Regions from separate parts of the Marinobacter albus genome, predicted to be linked through region 2. Evidence: predicted binding sites of a transcription regulator. Region 2 holds the regulator's gene; each other region holds the start of a gene.
The links. The regulator sigma-54, encoded in region 2, starts transcription at its own class of promoters, with help from an activator protein. The targets are predictions, from matches to a motif close to ANTGGCATNNANNTTGCTNT.
Positions count from the first base shown of each region.

Region 1: the regulator sigma-54 is predicted to act here: its motif matches at 2,391-2,410, upstream of QQF73_RS15875 (sigma 54-interacting transcriptional regulator).
Region 3: the regulator sigma-54 is predicted to act here: its motif matches at 2,739-2,758, upstream of QQF73_RS13510 (ammonium transporter).
Region 4: the regulator sigma-54 is predicted to act here: its motif matches at 2,299-2,318, upstream of glnA (glutamate--ammonia ligase).

Region 1 is NZ_JASSQD010000003.1:224,480-228,678, forward strand. It holds gene ilvG (acetolactate synthase 2 catalytic subunit) at 1-1,310, shown strand, start outside; gene QQF73_RS15865 (ACT domain-containing protein) at 1,307-1,585, shown strand; gene cynS (cyanase) at 1,706-2,149, opposite strand; gene QQF73_RS15875 (sigma 54-interacting transcriptional regulator) at 2,443-4,199, shown strand, end outside.
Region 2 is NZ_JASSQD010000001.1:1,295,764-1,299,962, reverse strand. It holds gene lptC (LPS export ABC transporter periplasmic protein LptC) at 1-67, shown strand, start outside; gene lptA (lipopolysaccharide transport periplasmic protein LptA) at 51-608, shown strand; gene lptB (LPS export ABC transporter ATP-binding protein) at 586-1,311, shown strand; gene QQF73_RS06115 (RNA polymerase factor sigma-54) at 1,470-2,996, shown strand; gene hpf (ribosome hibernation promoting factor) at 3,107-3,415, shown strand; gene ptsN (PTS IIA-like nitrogen regulatory protein PtsN) at 3,502-3,972, shown strand; gene rapZ (RNase adapter RapZ) at 4,001-4,199, shown strand, end outside.
Region 3 is NZ_JASSQD010000002.1:437,312-441,510, forward strand. It holds gene QQF73_RS13505 (circularly permuted type 2 ATP-grasp protein) at 1-1,263, opposite strand, end outside; gene QQF73_RS13510 (ammonium transporter) at 1,463-2,671, opposite strand; gene QQF73_RS13515 (YkvA family protein) at 2,990-3,424, opposite strand; gene QQF73_RS13520 (tRNA-uridine aminocarboxypropyltransferase) at 3,520-4,143, opposite strand; gene QQF73_RS13525 (DUF6231 family protein) at 4,122-4,199, opposite strand, start outside.
Region 4 is NZ_JASSQD010000004.1:129,591-133,789, forward strand. It holds gene pip (prolyl aminopeptidase) at 1-18, opposite strand, end outside; gene typA (translational GTPase TypA) at 118-1,929, opposite strand; gene glnA (glutamate--ammonia ligase) at 2,473-3,876, shown strand; gene QQF73_RS18335 (DUF4124 domain-containing protein) at 4,058-4,199, shown strand, end outside.

The DNA.
Region 1 (4,199 bases), on a different contig from region 2:
GCGCCGACGACCTGCCCGCGATCATGGAAGAAGCCATCCACCTGGCCCAGAGTGGCCGACCGGGGCCGGTCTGGATCGACATTCCCAAGGACATCCTGCTCACAGAAGCCCGCGCGCAGGCACCAACCCGCACAGGATCCGGCCCGACAGGCTGCCCCAACCTGTCCGAGGCGCTGACCATGCTGCGGGCCGCCCGCAAGCCCCTGCTCTACAGCGGCGGCGGTGTCAGCCTGGCCCACGCCGAGACCCGCTTCCGGGCCTTTGCCGACACCTCCGCGTTGCCGGGCGTTGTCACACTCAAAGGTATCGGCAACGCAGGCAAACACAGCGATCAGAACCTCGGGATGCTGGGCATGCACGGCTCGAGAGTCGCCAACCGTGCCGTGGACGAGTGCGACCTGCTGCTCGTTGTCGGAGCGCGTCTGGATGACCGGGCCACCGGCAAACTGGACACCTTCGCCCCCAACGCCCGGATGATCCACATCGATGCCGATGCCTCCGAAATCAACAAATTACGCCCGGCAGACCTGGCCATCCGGGGCGACCTCAATACCATCCTGGCGGCCCTGACCCGGGAGCTGGAAACCGAACCGTTGGCGATTGCCGACTGGCAAAAACAGTGCCGCACCTGGAACACCACCGGCGGCTTCAACGCGGCCGACAACGAAGAGCCCCTGGCCCCGATCACCGGCCCCGCGTTCGTGCGACAGCTCTCCCGAATCGCGCCGGACGATACCGTAATCGCCTGCGACGTTGGCCAGCACCAGATGTGGGTCGCCCAGCATTACCAGTTCAACCACCCACGCCACCACCTCTCCAGTGGCGGACTGGGCACCATGGGCTTCGGCCTGCCGGCGGCCATAGGCGCCCAGTTCGCCAACCGCGGCAGCACCGTGATCAACGTTGCGGGCGACGGCTCCTTTATGATGAACGCCCAGGAACTGGCCACCATACGGCGCTACAGACTGCCCCTGAAGATGATTATCCTCGACAACCAGTGCCTGGGCATGGTCCGCCAGCAGCAGGAACTGTTCTACAACAACCGTGAAAGCCAGATCGACCTGGACGACAACCCCGACTTCGTCGCCATGGCCCGGGCCTTCGACATCCCGGCCCTGCACATCGAACGCACCGACCAGATCCGCCGCGGTATTGAAACCATCCTCGCCTACGACGGCCCCATGCTGCTGCACGTTGCCATCGCCCGAGAAGACAACGTCTGGCCCATCGTCAAACCCGGCGCCAGCAACCGCGACATGATCGACGAATCCCAACGCACCGCAAAATCCAGCAAGGAGCACGTTGCATGAACCTCCAGCGCCAAACGGATACACCCAGCTACACCCTCACCTGCCAGATGAGTCATGAAGCGGCCGCGTTGGAGCGATTGTGCCAGGTGGTACGGATTCGCGGATTCCGGATAGCCAGGATGGCGGTGGAATCAGCAGGCGACGAGCTTGCCATCGCCCTCACGCTGGAGGGCACAAGGCCCATCAACATGCTCAAATCGCAGCTGGAAAAGCTGCACACAGTAGGGGACGTGGTTCTCGGAGTTCATGAAATGAAACAAACAAAGACAGCTTAATGTCTTTAAAGGCGAGTCTATCTGAGCAGTCTGATCGAGCGTGGGGAGGGATCTCTTTTCCCAGAAGAAAAGAGATCCCTCACCGCGCCCAGACTCCATCAATCCAGCACGTTGCAACAATTACCAGGACTTGTAGGGCAGGAACTTCCCGTTCATGGTAATCACCACCCGATCCCCCTTCGGATTCTCTTCCTTGTCCACATGCATCGAGAAATCGATGGCACTCATGATACCGTCACCGAACTTCTCGTGGATCAGCTCCTTCAGGGTATCTCCGTAAACACCCACCACCTCGTACAGGCGATAGATCAGCGGATCCTGCGGCACCGAATCACCCCAGGCCTTCTTCGGGCACACCTGAAGGGTTTCCGCGACGACCTTGTCCAGCCCGAGTGTCTCGCAGAGAGCAAGCGCCTTTTCCTCAGTCAGACTGTTCATGCCCAGGCAAGCCGACGTTGTAAACACCGGCGACATGCCAATGGCCTCGGAAAGCGCCTCCCAGGAAACACCTTTCGTCGCCTTGGCTTCCAGAATCTTCGCGGTCATCAGTTCTTTGTTCATCATAAGGCACTCACCCTTTGCTTCAGTTGGTTTTGCACTGTTCCAGTGCAGCTTCCGGGCGCGAACGATTGTTCACTTCCCGACGCTGCATGAGCCTGTCAGGGCTATCGCAGACTTCGTGCCAACCAACAGAAATATTCCAGGACTTTGTTTTTGATGGCATTTAATGAATGGCCGAAATCAGGCCGCACTACGATATTTCGTAGACCACGAAAATTCGTGCTCCCGACTACGAGTTATCGTAATTGGCACGGGACTTGACTCATCTTCCCGGAGACACCGACAGGATGAGAGCGATGAACACCACGACTGCCGTCAGCGAAACGGCAACTGCACGCCCCCGGCCTTCCCAGCACCAGGCACCCCAGGACAGCTGGATCGACCTCCTGCCTGAAGCCGCCCTGCTCGTGGATTGCACCGGGGACCGGATTCTCGCCGCCAACACCCTGGCGGCCCGGATGACCGGTTCCGAGCGGGCGTCGCTGATCGGCGGCCGCTGCACCGCGCTGTTTCCGGACCAACGTCCCACCCTGATCGTCTTCACGGAGGAAACCCTGTTACGGGGACGCGGATGGAGCGGGGATTTCACGCTCCGGCATCAGGACGGTCACACGGTCGAGCTGGAGATTTCCTCGGCGCGCGCCGGAGGAGCCGATTCCCGCGACATCCTGTTCCTGCTTCGGGACCGAAGGCAGCTACGCTCCCTGCGCGAGCGCCACGAGGTCAATCATTACCATCGCGGCGGACTCCTGGAGTGGCGAAGAGTCGAGGCACTGTTCAAGGATATGGAGCGGGAGAATCAGCTGATCCTCCATGCCGTGGGCGAGGGAATCTACGGCGTCGACGCAGAGGGCCGCACCACGTTTGTTAACCCGGCCGGCGAAAAGATGCTGGGCTGGCGAACGGACGAACTGATGGGGCGCGTGATGCACCGGGTCGTCCACCATTCCCATGAGGACGGCTCCCTGTTCCCGCTCAAGGACTGCCCCATCTACGCTGCGTTCCGCGACGCCAGCGTCCGGCGGGTGGGCGAGGACTGGTTCTGGCGCAAGGACGGAACCGGCTTTCCCGTGGAATACACCAGCACCCCGATCATGGACAACGGTCACCCCATCGGCGCGGTCGTCGTATTCAAGGATATTTCCGCCCGCCAGCACGCCCAACAGGAACTGCAACACGCGCTGGAGGAAGTTGAAAGCCTGAAACAGCGGCTCGAGATGGAGAATGCCTACCTGCAGGAGGAACTCAGCGGCGAATACCATTTTCACGACCTGGTCGGCCAGAGTGAGGCCATCAAGGGCATTGCCCGCCGCATTGGGCTGGTGGCGCCCACTGATGCAAACGTGCTGATTACCGGCGAATCCGGTACCGGCAAGGAACTGATTGCGCGTGCCATCCACCAGGCCAGCGACCGACGGGACCGGCCCATGATCCGGGTCAACTGCGCGGCCATCCCCAAGGATCTGTTCGAGAGCGAGTTCTTCGGTCACATCAAGGGTGCGTTCACCGGGGCCGTGAGCGATCGGATTGGCCGCTTCGAACTGGCCGATGGCGGTACCCTGTTCCTGGACGAGGTGGGCGAAATCCCGCTGGAGCTTCAGGGCAAGCTCCTCAGAGTCCTGCAGGATCAACAGTTCGAGCGGGTGGGCGAAAACCGCACCCGGGCGGTCAACGTCCGGGTGATTGCCGCCACGAACAGGGAGCTGAAATCGGAAATCCAGGCCAAGACATTTCGGGAGGACCTATACTTCCGCCTGAATGTCTTCCCCATCGAATCGGTGCCTCTACGCCGGCGTCTGGAGGATATCCCCATCCTCGCCCGGGAATTTCTCAACCGGGCCTGCCAGAAGTTCAACCGCCCCACCCTTATATTGCGAGAACGGGACGTGGAAACCCTACAGGCCTACCACTGGCCGGGCAATGTGCGGGAGCTGGAAAACGTGATCGAGCGACAGGTGATCACCGCAAACGGCGGCCTTGATCTGGACCTGCCGGGACAGGATTCCCCGGCCAGAGCATCAGCGGCATCCACACCACCGCCCAGGCACTTCAA
Region 2 (4,199 bases):
CTGGATCAACGAGCGCATTCTCGAACTTAACTCCCAGGTGGAAGGACGCTATGAAACTGGCAAATAACCGACTACGAACGCTGTTGGCGATCACCCTGGCCCTGACCTTAACCGGGCCCGTCGCCGCGTTCAGCCTGGATTCGGACCTGCCGATTAACGTGAGCGCGGACAGCGCCCGGCTTGACGACGCCAAGGGCATTGCCACCTACACCGGCGACGTTGAACTGATTCAGGGCAGGACCCGGCTTACGGCGGACCGGGTGGTCCTTTATCGCGACGTTGACGGACTGAGCCGGGTTGAGGCCTCTGGCAAGCCCGCCCGTTATCAGCAACCCACCCGCAACGGAGAGGGTGAAACCGATGCCCGGGCTCTCAACATCACCTGGTCGGCCGCGGAGAACCTGCTGACTTTTGAACGGGACGCGATCATTGAGCAGAATGGAAACCTGTTCCGGGGCGATGTCATTCATTATGATACCGTCCGTCGGGTAGTGACTGCCGAGGGCGGCACAAAGACCGAAACCGGCAGCGGCCGCGTCGAGATGGTCATTCAGCCACGCAGCACCAGGAGCATACAGGGATCCGATGGCAGTTCTGAGAGCCAGTAACCTGGCAAAAAGCTACAAGCAGAAAAAAGTGGTGCTTGATGTCTCGCTGGAGATTCGCAGTGGCGAGATCGTCGGCCTGCTGGGCCCCAATGGTGCAGGCAAGACCACCTGTTTCTACATGATCGTCGGGCTGGTCCCGGCCGACCGGGGCCGCATCACGATTGACAGCCAGGACGTCACGCCACTGCCCATGCATGGCCGGGCCCGAAAAGGGATCGGCTATTTGCCCCAGGAAGCCTCGGTGTTCCGGAAACTGACCGTCCGCGACAACCTGATGGCGATTCTGGAAACCCGCAAGGGCTTGAGCCGGGCCGACCGGGAAAGCAGGCTGGGGCAACTGCTGGAGGAATTCCACATTACCCACATTCGCGACAGCGTGGGTATGGCATTGTCCGGAGGCGAACGCCGGCGCGTCGAAATTGCCCGGGCACTGGCCATGGAACCGGCTTTTATCCTTCTGGACGAACCCTTTGCCGGCGTGGACCCGATTTCGGTAAGCGACATCAAGCACATTATCCGCCACCTGCGGGACAAAGGCATTGGGGTACTGATCACAGACCACAATGTGAGGGAAACCCTGGACATCTGTGAAACGGCATACATTGTTTCCGGGGGACACATCATTGCGTCCGGCAATTCGGAAACCATTCTCGCAAACCAGCAAGTAAAAGAGGTTTACCTCGGTAATGAATTCCGTTTGTGAGCAGTGCTGCCCGATTGTGTTGATGAACCCGAGCAAGTAAACTCGGCAAAGAACTTGCTAGGCTGTTTCGCGCCAAGGGCAAGTGACCGGCATACAACAATTTTTTTGAACTTACGGTAAAGCAGAGCCTGATGAGTGACGGATCCTGAACCATGGTTATGAAAGCCTCCTTACAGTTAAAGCTGGGTCAGAGCTTGACCATGACGCCCCAGCTGCAACAGGCGATCCGGCTACTACAGCTATCCACCCTCGATCTACAGCAGGAAATCCAGCAGGCTCTGGAATCCAACCCGATGCTGGAAACCTCGGAAGACGACGATCAGGCCGACACCGCATCCAGTGACGATGATAACAGCCACGAAGAATCAGCCGCGGAAACGGCAGCAGATGCGGGCTCTGACACCAACACCGACTGGGATGAGTCGGAAAACGGCCCCGACTGGACCTCCGAAAACGAGATACCGGATAACATCCCCGACGATCTTCCGGTCGACACCGCCTGGGATGATATCTATCAGTCCGCCCCTGCCCCGGCGGCCCGCAACGACGACGAAAACGATCACGACTTCGAAACCCGCAATTCCCCCAGTGAAACCCTGCAGGACCACCTTGAGTGGCAGTTGAACCTGACACCACTGAGTGAACGTGATCAGGCCATTGCCCATGCCCTGATGGATGCGGTGGACGAACGGGGTTACCTGACCAGCCCGCTGGACGAGATCCATTCAGGGCTGCTGGATGAAAACGAGGAAGACCCGCTTGAACTGGACGAGGTGGAAGCGGTGCTGCACCGGTTGCAGCATTTCGACCCACCCGGCGTATTTGCCCGGGATCTGCAGGAATGCCTGCTGATCCAACTGAACCAGTTGCCGCCTGACACCCCCTGGCTGGCCCAGGCACGCCTCGTCATCACCCACTACATCAATCTGCTGGGCAACCGGGACTACGCCCAGTTGTTGCGCCGCAGCCGGCTCAAGGAAGATCAGTTGCGGGAAGTCCTGGCCCTGATCACCGGTCTGAATCCGCGTCCGGGCGACGTCATTGATCGCGCCGAACCCGATTACGTGATTCCCGATGTCATCGTCCGCAAACACAACGACAGGTGGCGGGTTGAGCTGAATCCTGAAATTGCACCACGCATCCGCGTCAATGCGAGCTATGCTTCTCTTATAAGGCGAGCAGACAGCAGTGCCGATAACACCTACCTGCGGGATCAGTTGCAGGAAGCCAAATGGTTTATCAAGAGCCTGCAGAGCCGCAATGAAACCCTGCTGAAAGTGGCAACACGCATCGTCGAGCACCAGCAGGGGTTTCTGGATCAGGGCGAAGAAGCCATGAAGCCACTGATCCTTTCCGACATAGCGCAGGCGGTGGAAATGCACGAATCGACGATTTCCCGGGTCACCACCCAGAAATACATGCACACTCCGCGGGGAATCTTCGAGCTCAAGTACTTTTTCTCCAGCCACGTCAGTACCGATGAAGGCGGGGAATGTTCATCGACAGCCATCCGTGCAATGATCAAGAAGCTGATAGCGGCCGAGACTCCGAAAAAGCCGTTGAGTGACAGTAAAATTGCAGCCATGCTAGGGGAACAGGGCATCAAAGTGGCCCGTCGAACCGTCGCCAAGTACCGGGAAGCGATGCATATTCCACCCTCTAACGAGCGAAAAAGACTGGTTTAGGGGAGCACTGTCGAGTACAGCGCTCCTCCGAGCCAAACTTTGCCGGCGCGGTGTGCGCCAGCCCTCAGTCCGGCCTTTTGGGACCGGCATGATGACAACAGGAGACGCCTATGCAACTCAACATTTCAGGCCATCACGTAGAACTGACTCCCGCACTGAAGGATTACGTCTCAGAAAAATTCGAGAAACTTGAACGACACTTTGACCATATCAGTAACTGCCAGGTTACCCTGCAGGTGGAAAAGGTGCGTCAGATGGCGGAAGCAACGTTGCACGTGGTTGGTGGTGATATTCACGCAAAGGCTGAAAACGAGGATATGTACGCAGCGATCGACGGGTTGATTGATAAACTGGACCGCCAGATCCTCAAGCACAAGGAAAAGAATGTAGACCGGATGCACGGAAACGGCTCTCGTTAACCGCCCGTTTTCATGCATGTCATCTCATCGCGCTGCGGCATGGAGCACCTGCCGCAGCCTTTTTTTTACGGAAATGCAGTCGATTCATGAGCGACACATCCCTGACCATAGATAACATCCTTGCACCGGAGCTGACCCTATGCCGGGTACCGGCATCAAGCAAGAAGCGGGTGCTGGAATTCATCGCCGAACAGATCCACCGGCACGACGAATCGCTCAGCGAGACCCAGATCTTCAATAACCTGGTGTCCCGGGAGCGTCTCGGCAGTACCGGGATTGGCCAGGGTATTGCCATACCCCACTGTCGGCTGGAAGGACTGGATCACGTGGTAGGCGTTCTGCTGACGCTCGAGGAAAGCATCGAGTTCGACGCCATCGATAACCAGCCCGTGGATCTGGTGTTTGCCCTCGTCGTCCCCAAGGAGGCCACCAGCGAACACCTGGAACTGCTCAGCCAGCTGGCGGAGAAGTTCAACGAGCGGGCGTTCTGCGATGGGCTTCGGCAGTGTGATGACGCCACCACACTATACAAGCGCATGACCACTGCGACCGAGTAACACCCCAGAGAGTGGAGACAGAGTGCCCATGAAACTGATCATCGTGAGCGGCAGATCCGGTTCCGGCAAGAGTACGGCGCTCCATGTGCTCGAGGATCTCGGCTACTACTGCATCGATAATCTGCCCATCGGGCTGCTGTTTCCCCTGACCCGCGAAGCGGCCGCGCAGGAATCGCCGGGGCGACTCCACAAAATGGCTGTCAGTATCGATGCACGCAACCTGTCCG
Region 3 (4,199 bases), on a different contig from region 2:
GCCCTCATCGACAAAGGTCGGGCAGGTGGACAGGCTCAGGGTAGGCTGGGCGATGTAATCCTGGGGCCGGGCCTTGAGCAGGCTGCGGAAGGTGGCGAGTTCCTGTTTGCTGGCCTTCGGGCCAATCAGCATGCCGTAACCACCGGCCCCTTGGGCTTCTTTGACCACGAGCTCCGGCAGGTGGTCGAGTACGTACTGGAGATCCTTTTTCTTGCGGCACTGCCAGGTGGGAACGTTTTTCAGGATCGGTTCCTCGTCCAGGTAGAAGCGGATCATGTCGGGCACGTAGGGGTAGATGGATTTGTCATCCCCGACGCCGGTGCCCATGGCATTGGTCAGCACCACGTTGCCGGTCCGGTAGGCGGAGTAAAGTCCGGGCACACCCAGCATGGAGTCGGGATTGCCCGCGAGTGGGTCGAGGAAGTCGTCGTCGATGCGGCGGTATATGACGTCGACCTGCTGGGGGCCGACCGTGGTCTTCATGAACACCTTGTTCTGGTGCACGAACAGGTCGGCGCCTTCCACCAGTTCCACGCCCATTTGCCGGGCGAGGAAGGCGTGCTCGAAATAGGCGCTGTTGAATCGGCCGGGAGTCAGGACCACCACGGTCGGGTCCGGTTTGAGAGAGGCTGCACGCAGTGTCTCACCCAGCAGATTGGGGTAGTGCTCAACGGGCGCCACCGGTGAGTGGGCGAAAAGCTCCGGGAACAGACGCATCATCATGCGGCGATTCTCGAGCATGTAGGAAACGCCGCTGGGGCAGCGCAGGTTGTCCTCGAGGACGTAGAAGTCGCCGTCGTTATTACGAATCAGGTCAATCCCGGCGATGTGGCAATACAGATTGCGCGGCAGTTTCAGGGCCTGCATGCCGGGCTGGTATTGCGGGTTGGCAAAAACCTGCTCGGCGCTGATCACGCCGGCTTTGACGATGTCGTAGTCGTGGTAGATATCGAACAGGAAGCGGTTCAGTGCCTGCACCCGCTGGCGCAGACCGCTCTGCAATTTGTGCCAGTCGCTGGCGGAGATCACCCGGGGAATTAGATCGAACGGTATCAGCCGGTCGGCGCCCTGGTCTTCACCGTAGACGTTGAAGGTGATGCCCAGGCGCTGGAACAGCACATCCGCTTCTCGACGCTTTTCAGCAATCAGGGTTTCATCCGAGTTGATCAACCACTGCTCCAGCATTCGGCAGTGCGGTCGTACTTTGTTGTCCCGGTCGAACAGTTCGTCAAACAGGCCTTGGTCCGGTGTCTGAATCAGCATGATTCCGTACATCTCCTAGGGCGGTGCCGGCGCGTATGGCACACGGTAAGGTAATCGGCAGCAAAAGGTGGGCCAGTAGTTGTCGTTTTTGGAAAACTGCCTTGATTTAAAGAAAGGAGAAGACCGGGCGTCTGTCAATTCGGGGGGTATAGAAGGACAACAGGCGGCCAGATGGCCGCCTGTTGTTGGAAGGGGGAGCTTACTCTACGGCCGTCGCACCAATGCGGTGAATGCTGACGTCCGCGCCGTTGAACTCTTCTTCCTCGGTCAGGCGCAGCCCCGAGATGGCGCCGATCACGCCGTATACGATCAGGCCGCCGACAAAGGCGATGGCAACGCCGGCAACGGAGCCGATGATCTGGGACATCAGGCTGACGCCGCCCAGGCCGCCGAGACTCGCCTGGCCGAAGATGCCGCAGGCGATTGCGCCCCAGACACCGCACACGCCGTGCAGGGGCCATACACCCAGAACATCGTCCAGGCGCTCGATCTTGTCCTGGGCCCATTCGAACAGGTAAACGAAGATGGCGCCGGCGACACCGCCAGTGATCAGTGCACCAACAGGATGCATCAGGTCGGAACCTGCACAAACAGCAACCAGTCCGGCCAGTGGTCCGTTGTGGATGAAGCCCGGATCCTTCCGGCCCAGCAGCATGGACACGAGAATGCCGCCGACCATGGCCATCAGGCTGTTGACGGCCACCAGACCGCTGATGCCATCCAGGGTCTGTGCCGACATGACGTTAAAGCCGAACCAGCCCACGGTCAGGATCCAGGCGCCCAGGGCCAGGAAAGGAATGTTGGACGGGGCAAAGGCGACCACCCGGCCATTGCGGTAGCGACCGTTACGGGCGCCAAGCAGAAGCACCGCCGCCAGGGCAATCCAGCCACCGACCGCATGCACTACAACGGAGCCGGCAAAGTCGTGGAAGGATGCACCAAACTGGCTCTCAAGCCAGGCCTGGAAACCGTAGTTGCCGTTCCAGATCAGGCCCTCGAAGAAGGGGTAGATGAACGCGACGATCAGGCCGGATGCAATCAGCATCGGGTAAAACTTCGCCCGCTCGGCAATACCGCCCGACACAATCGCCGGTATGGCTGCCGCGAAGGTCATCAGGAAGAAGAACTTGACCAGCTCGTAGCCGTTGCTGGCGGTCAGCTCGGCAGCACCGGACATGAAGTGGCTGCCGTAGGCAACGTAGTAGCCGATGAAGAAATACATGACGGCGGAGACGCCGAAGTCGGTCATGATCTTGACCAGGGCATTGACCTGGTTCTTGTGTCGCACGGTGCCCACTTCGAGGAAGGCAAAGCCGGCGTGCATGGCCAGTACCATGATGGCACCGATGAGAATGAACAGCGTGTTGGCGCTCTCGGTCAGGGTATGTACTGCACTCGTGATGTCCACGGGTTTTTCGCTCCTGATGGTGTGTTTCAGCCTCTGTCGGGCTTTCTGTGCATTGTGGGTGTGCACATAAGCAAGAGGTGTTCCAAAACAATGCAAAATTAGGAGTGGTGGTCAGTTGTAAGTCCTTCGCTGGAGTTCTGGTGCGGGCAATGAACAGAAATGGCACCAATACGGTGCATAAATGGGAAAGATGCACCGTATTGGTCGGTGCTGGTGGGGTTACCAGGTGATGCTGTCGCCGGTGACCGGGCCAGAAACGGCGAGCCGACTTCCCGGTCTTCTAAAACCAGCACACCTTCCCGTTGGTTTATTTTTCAATCAATTTGATTGTGTAAATCCGGGATCCGATTCCTGCTTTTGGTTTTCCTGTTGTTCTTTCCACGCCGCGTAGCGGTGCAGATCCGATTCGACCAGTTTCAGACACAGGGCGACAACACCGGCGTCGTCGAGGAAACCAAAACCAAAGATCAGGTCGGGAATGACATCAAGCGGGTTGAGCACGTACAGCAGGGCGCCGGCGACTGCGGCGATGGTCTTCCAGGGGACACTGCGGTAGTTGCCGTACCAGTAGTCCCGGATCATCGAGAACATCAGTTTTATGTCGGCACTGAAGCGCTTGAGCCGGCCACTGCCTTTCACCTTTTCCTCGATGGCTCGCTGGCGTTCGAGCACCGTCTCCAGATCGGCCCGATGCACCTTCGCGGATTCGGCGTTCAGTTGTTCCTCGGCGTTCTTCTGACTGAACAGGGCCATAAACGGGTGTCCTATACGCTTGCTGAGTGTCACGTCTGTCAGGTCGTATGATCGCTCAAGCCTGCGTGTATTGCCAACCGCTCAGGTTTCCGGTGCTACCGGTAGCGATCCCGAAGTGGCGCCGGGATCTGGGCCAGTTGTCTGGTCACCAGCGCCGCCATGGCGGCGTGGATGGGGTCGGTGTCGAGGCCCGGTTCCAGGTGCTGGAGGAGGTGGCCGGCGGCCTCGGCGGTTGCCAGGTGATGGTCCCCCGGAGCCTTGCGGATAACGTAACGGGAGGGCGGCGGTGCGGCAAAGTGATACCTCGGCAGCTCGCCGATCCGCCGGTTCAGGTGCAGGATCTTGGCCGCCTTCCGCCAGGTGCCGTCCAGTAGAACCCAGTGATGGATGCCTTGCAGGTCGGCCTCTTCGAGGGCCTGACTGTCTGGCCCCGGGAACAGTACCGCGGTACCGGCCAGGGGGATGTTGTCGCCCAATCCGGCCTGGCGAAATTCTGCCGGGGTCTCACCGACAAAGACCTGGAGCCTTGTCAGGCACTGCTCGAGGATTCTCAGGGTTCCCTTGCTCCGGCCGACTTCCGAGGGGTGCTGCAATACGGTCAACGGGGTCTGGTTTGGCACGGCGCTGCAGTGGTCACAGACGCAGATGTTGGGGTGCAGGTGGCAGCGGCGGCATAGGTGTCTGGGCACGCGTTGGCTTACCACCAGGCCTTGCCCCACATTTCCGGGTTGGCCCAGTTGTCCGGATTGTTCCAGGCTCGCTTATGGTTATAGGT
Region 4 (4,199 bases), on a different contig from region 2:
CGGGTAGAGCGTGAGCATCAGGCGCTCCTGAAAGGGGTTTAACCGGAGTGTAGCTGAACTGAACGAAAAAGGGGCAGGTCACTGCTGACCCGCCCCTTCTTTGTTACCACTGAAGACTTACTTTTTCTTCGCGCGCTTGCGCTCGTTTTCAGTCAACAGCTTCTTGCGCAGACGAATCGATTTCGGAGTCACTTCCACCAATTCATCGTCATCAATGAACTCGAGCGCCTGCTCAAGAGTGAACTTGATCGGTGGCACCAGGCCAATGACCTCATCCTTGCCGGAGGCACGCATGTTATCGAGCTTTTTGCCTTTGGTCGGGTTCATGACCAGATCGTTATCCCGACTATGAATACCACAGAGCTGACCTTCGTAAATCTCTTGCCCCGGGTCCAGGAACAGCTTGCCGCGGCTCTGGAGCGTTTCAAGTGAATAGGTCAGCGCAGTACCCGTTGCCATGGACACCAGAACGCCATTCTGGCGACTGGTGACATCACCCAACTTGATGGGGCCGTAGTGGCTGAAGGTTGATGTCAGGATACCGGTGCCTGAGGTCATGGTCAGGAAGGTATTCCGGAAGCCGATCAGACCGCGCGCAGGGATGGTGTACTCAAGACGCATGCGCCCCTTGCCATCCGGCACCATATTGGTCAGATCACCCTTTCGCAGACCCATCTGCTCCATCACGGAACCCTGATGCTGTTCCTCGATATCGACGATGACGTTTTCGTACGGCTCCTGCTTCTCGCCGTCGATTTCGCGAATGACAACTTCAGGCCGACCGACGGCAAGCTCGAAATTCTCGCGACGCATGTTCTCGATCAGAACCGACAGATGCAGTTCGCCACGCCCCGATACCTTGAACTTGTCAGCAGACTCGCCTTCTTCCACCCGCAGCGCAACGTTGTGCAGCAACTCCTTCTCGAGGCGTTCCTTGATGTTGCGGCTGGTTACAAACTTGCCTTCCCGACCGGCAAATGGCGAATCATTGACCTGGAAGGTCATTGATACGGTCGGTTCGTCGACCGTCAGCGCAGGCAATGCCTCAACGTTGGACGGATCACACAGGGTATCCGAGATGAAGAGTTCATCCATACCACTGACGCAGATGATATCGCCCGCCTGCGCTTCCTCAACCTCAACGCGCTGAAGACCGGAGTGCCCCATGATCTTGAGGATACGGCCGTTGCGTTTCTTGCCATCGGCTCCAATCGCGGTCACCGGAGAGTTGGTCTTGACCCTGCCCCGCATAATGCGACCGATGCCGATAACGCCCAGGAAGCTATTGTAATCGAGCTGGGAGATCTGCATCTGAAACGGCCCGTCCGGATCCACGTTGGGCGACGGCACGTGATCAACGATCGCCTGGAACACGGCATCCATGTTGTCGTCCAGGTTCTCGTGATCGAGGCCTGCAATGCCGTTCAGGGCACTGGCATAGACAATTGGGAAATCCAGCTGTTCATCGGTGGCACCGAGGTTATCGAACAGATCGAATACCTGGTCGACCACCCAATCCGGGCGCGCGCCGGGGCGGTCAATCTTGTTGACCACAACAATAGGGCGCAGACCCGCATCGAAAGCTTTCTGGGTTACGAATCGGGTTTGCGGCATCGGGCCATCAATGGAATCGACCACCAGGAGCACACAATCCACCATGCTCATCACCCGTTCTACTTCGCCGCCAAAATCGGCGTGACCCGGGGTGTCGACAATATTGATGTCGTAGTCATTCCACTTCAGCGCCGTGTTCTTGGCCAGAATGGTAATACCACGTTCTTTCTCCTGGTCATTGGAGTCCATCACACGCTCGTTCTCGAGCTCTTTGCGATCCAACGTACCGGACTGACGCAGCAATTTATCTACGAGCGTGGTTTTGCCATGGTCGACGTGAGCGATGATGGCGATATTACGAAGTTTCTCAATCACAACTATAATCCTGCGGCATGCTTTCCTTTGACCTGAGAGGGTCTATCAAGGAGGCCAAGCCTCTCACATGCCGTCTCAAATCCGTAAAATGAACCCATTATCCGGCACCGGGCGGCACCAGCGTCCCAAACGTGAAGCTCGGGGTAAAAATGAGGTGGCGCGCAGTATATCGAAAACTCCCTGCCGTTAATATGAAGAAAAACGCCTATTCCGGGAACACCCTTTCTGCACCATTTAAGGGCGACCCACATGGCATCCGCACCAGTTTTGTGCACCACATCGTCAATCTTGCACCAGTGGAAATCCCGCGGATGCTCCACAAATGGCCAAAACCCGCGTCATTGCTCGCTCCTGGAGCATGCCCTAAAAATTGGCAAGAGCCTTGCTTAAACGAACTCAGCCGAAATTTGCAGGTAAGTGGCAGGCGCTTTTGCTAAGCTGCGAATTCCTGAAGAAAAGATCGGATATCAGCTACCCTGAACGATCCGGCAAAACGAACATGAATGCGCCCGCTCACGCGGGATAACTTACGGAGCATGCACAATGTCCAAGACAGTTGATTTGATCAAAGAACACGAAGTTAAGTGGGTCGACCTGCGCTTTACCGACAGCCGCGGTAAGGAACAGCACGTCACCCTGCCGGCCTCCGAGGTAGACGAAGACTTTTTCGCGGACGGCAAGATGTTCGACGGCTCTTCAATTTCAGGCTGGAAGGGTATCAACGAGTCCGACATGATCCTGATGCCGGATGACTCCAGCTCCGTGCTGGACCCGTTCACCGAAGAGACCACCCTCAACATCACCTGCGACATCGTAGAGCCTTCTACCATGCAGGGATATGAGCGTGACCCGCGTTCCGTTGCCCGTCGCGCTGAAGAGTACCTGAAGTCCACCGGCATCGCCGATGGCGCCCTGTTCGGCCCGGAGCCGGAATTCTTCGTATTTGACTCGGTCAAGTGGGAAGTGGACATGAAAGGTGCGGGCTACTCCATCCACTCCGAAGAAGCGGCCTGGGTTTCCGGCGAAGATTTCGACCGCAACAACATCGGTCACCGTCCGGGCGTGAAAGGTGGCTACTTCCCGGTTCCGCCGGTCGACAGCCTGCACGACCTGCGTGGCGCGATGTGTGCCGCCATGGAGTCCATGGGCCTGAACATCGAAGTTCACCACCACGAGGTGGGTACTGCTGGCCAGTGTGAAATCGGTGTTGGCGCCAACACCCTGACCAAGAAGGCCGACGAAGTTCAGATCCTGAAGTACTGCGTACACAACGTTGCACACGCATACGGCAAGACTGCCACCTTCATGCCGAAGCCGGTTGTTGGTGACAACGGTTCCGGCATGCACGTACACATGTCCCTGAGCAAAGACGGCAAGAACCTGTTTGCGGGTGACAGCTATGCCGGCCTGAGCGAAGCGGCGCTGTACTACATTGGTGGTGTGATCAAGCACGCCAAGGCCATCAACGCCTTCACCAACAGCTCCACCAACTCCTACAAGCGTCTGGTTCCGGGCTTCGAAGCACCGGTTATGCTGGCCTACTCGGCCCGTAACCGTTCCGCCTCCATCCGTATCCCATACGTGAACAGCCCGAAGGCGCGCCGGATCGAAGTTCGCTTCCCGGACGCCTCAGCTAACCCGTACCTGGCTTTCGCCGCCCTCATGATGGCTGGCCTGGACGGCATCCAGAACAAGATCCACCCTGGCGACGCCATGGACAAGGACCTGTACGACCTGCCGAAGGAAGAGGCTCTGAACATTCCGGTCGTGGCCGAAACTCTGGCCGAAGCTCTGGATTGCCTGGAAGAAGACCACGAGTTCCTGACCCGCGGTGGCGTCTTCACTGAAGACATGATTCAGGGTTACGTCGAACTGAAGCGCGGTGAAGTCGAGCGTCTGAACATGACCACGCATCCGGTCGAGTTCGAGCTGTACTACTCCTGCTAAAAACAACCCGTTAATTCGGGATTGTGAAGAAGCCCCGCCCTGTGCGGGGCTTTTTTTTGTGCACCCCCTCACAAGTGCCTGACGTCCTTAACGATATGTAACCAACAACCCGCCACACAGGCGTTGAAATGACTCCGGCGCCCGCAGATAATCAATTAAAATCATGGAAACAGGTGTGCTTATGAACCCGAGGACCGGATTAGTTGCCGCAGCCTTCCTTCTGCTGGCCGTTCCCGCAAGCGCTGAGGTCTACCGGAATGTAGACGCCTACGGCAATGTCACGTACTCCGACGAACCGTCCGACGGAGCCGAGGCTATTGAGG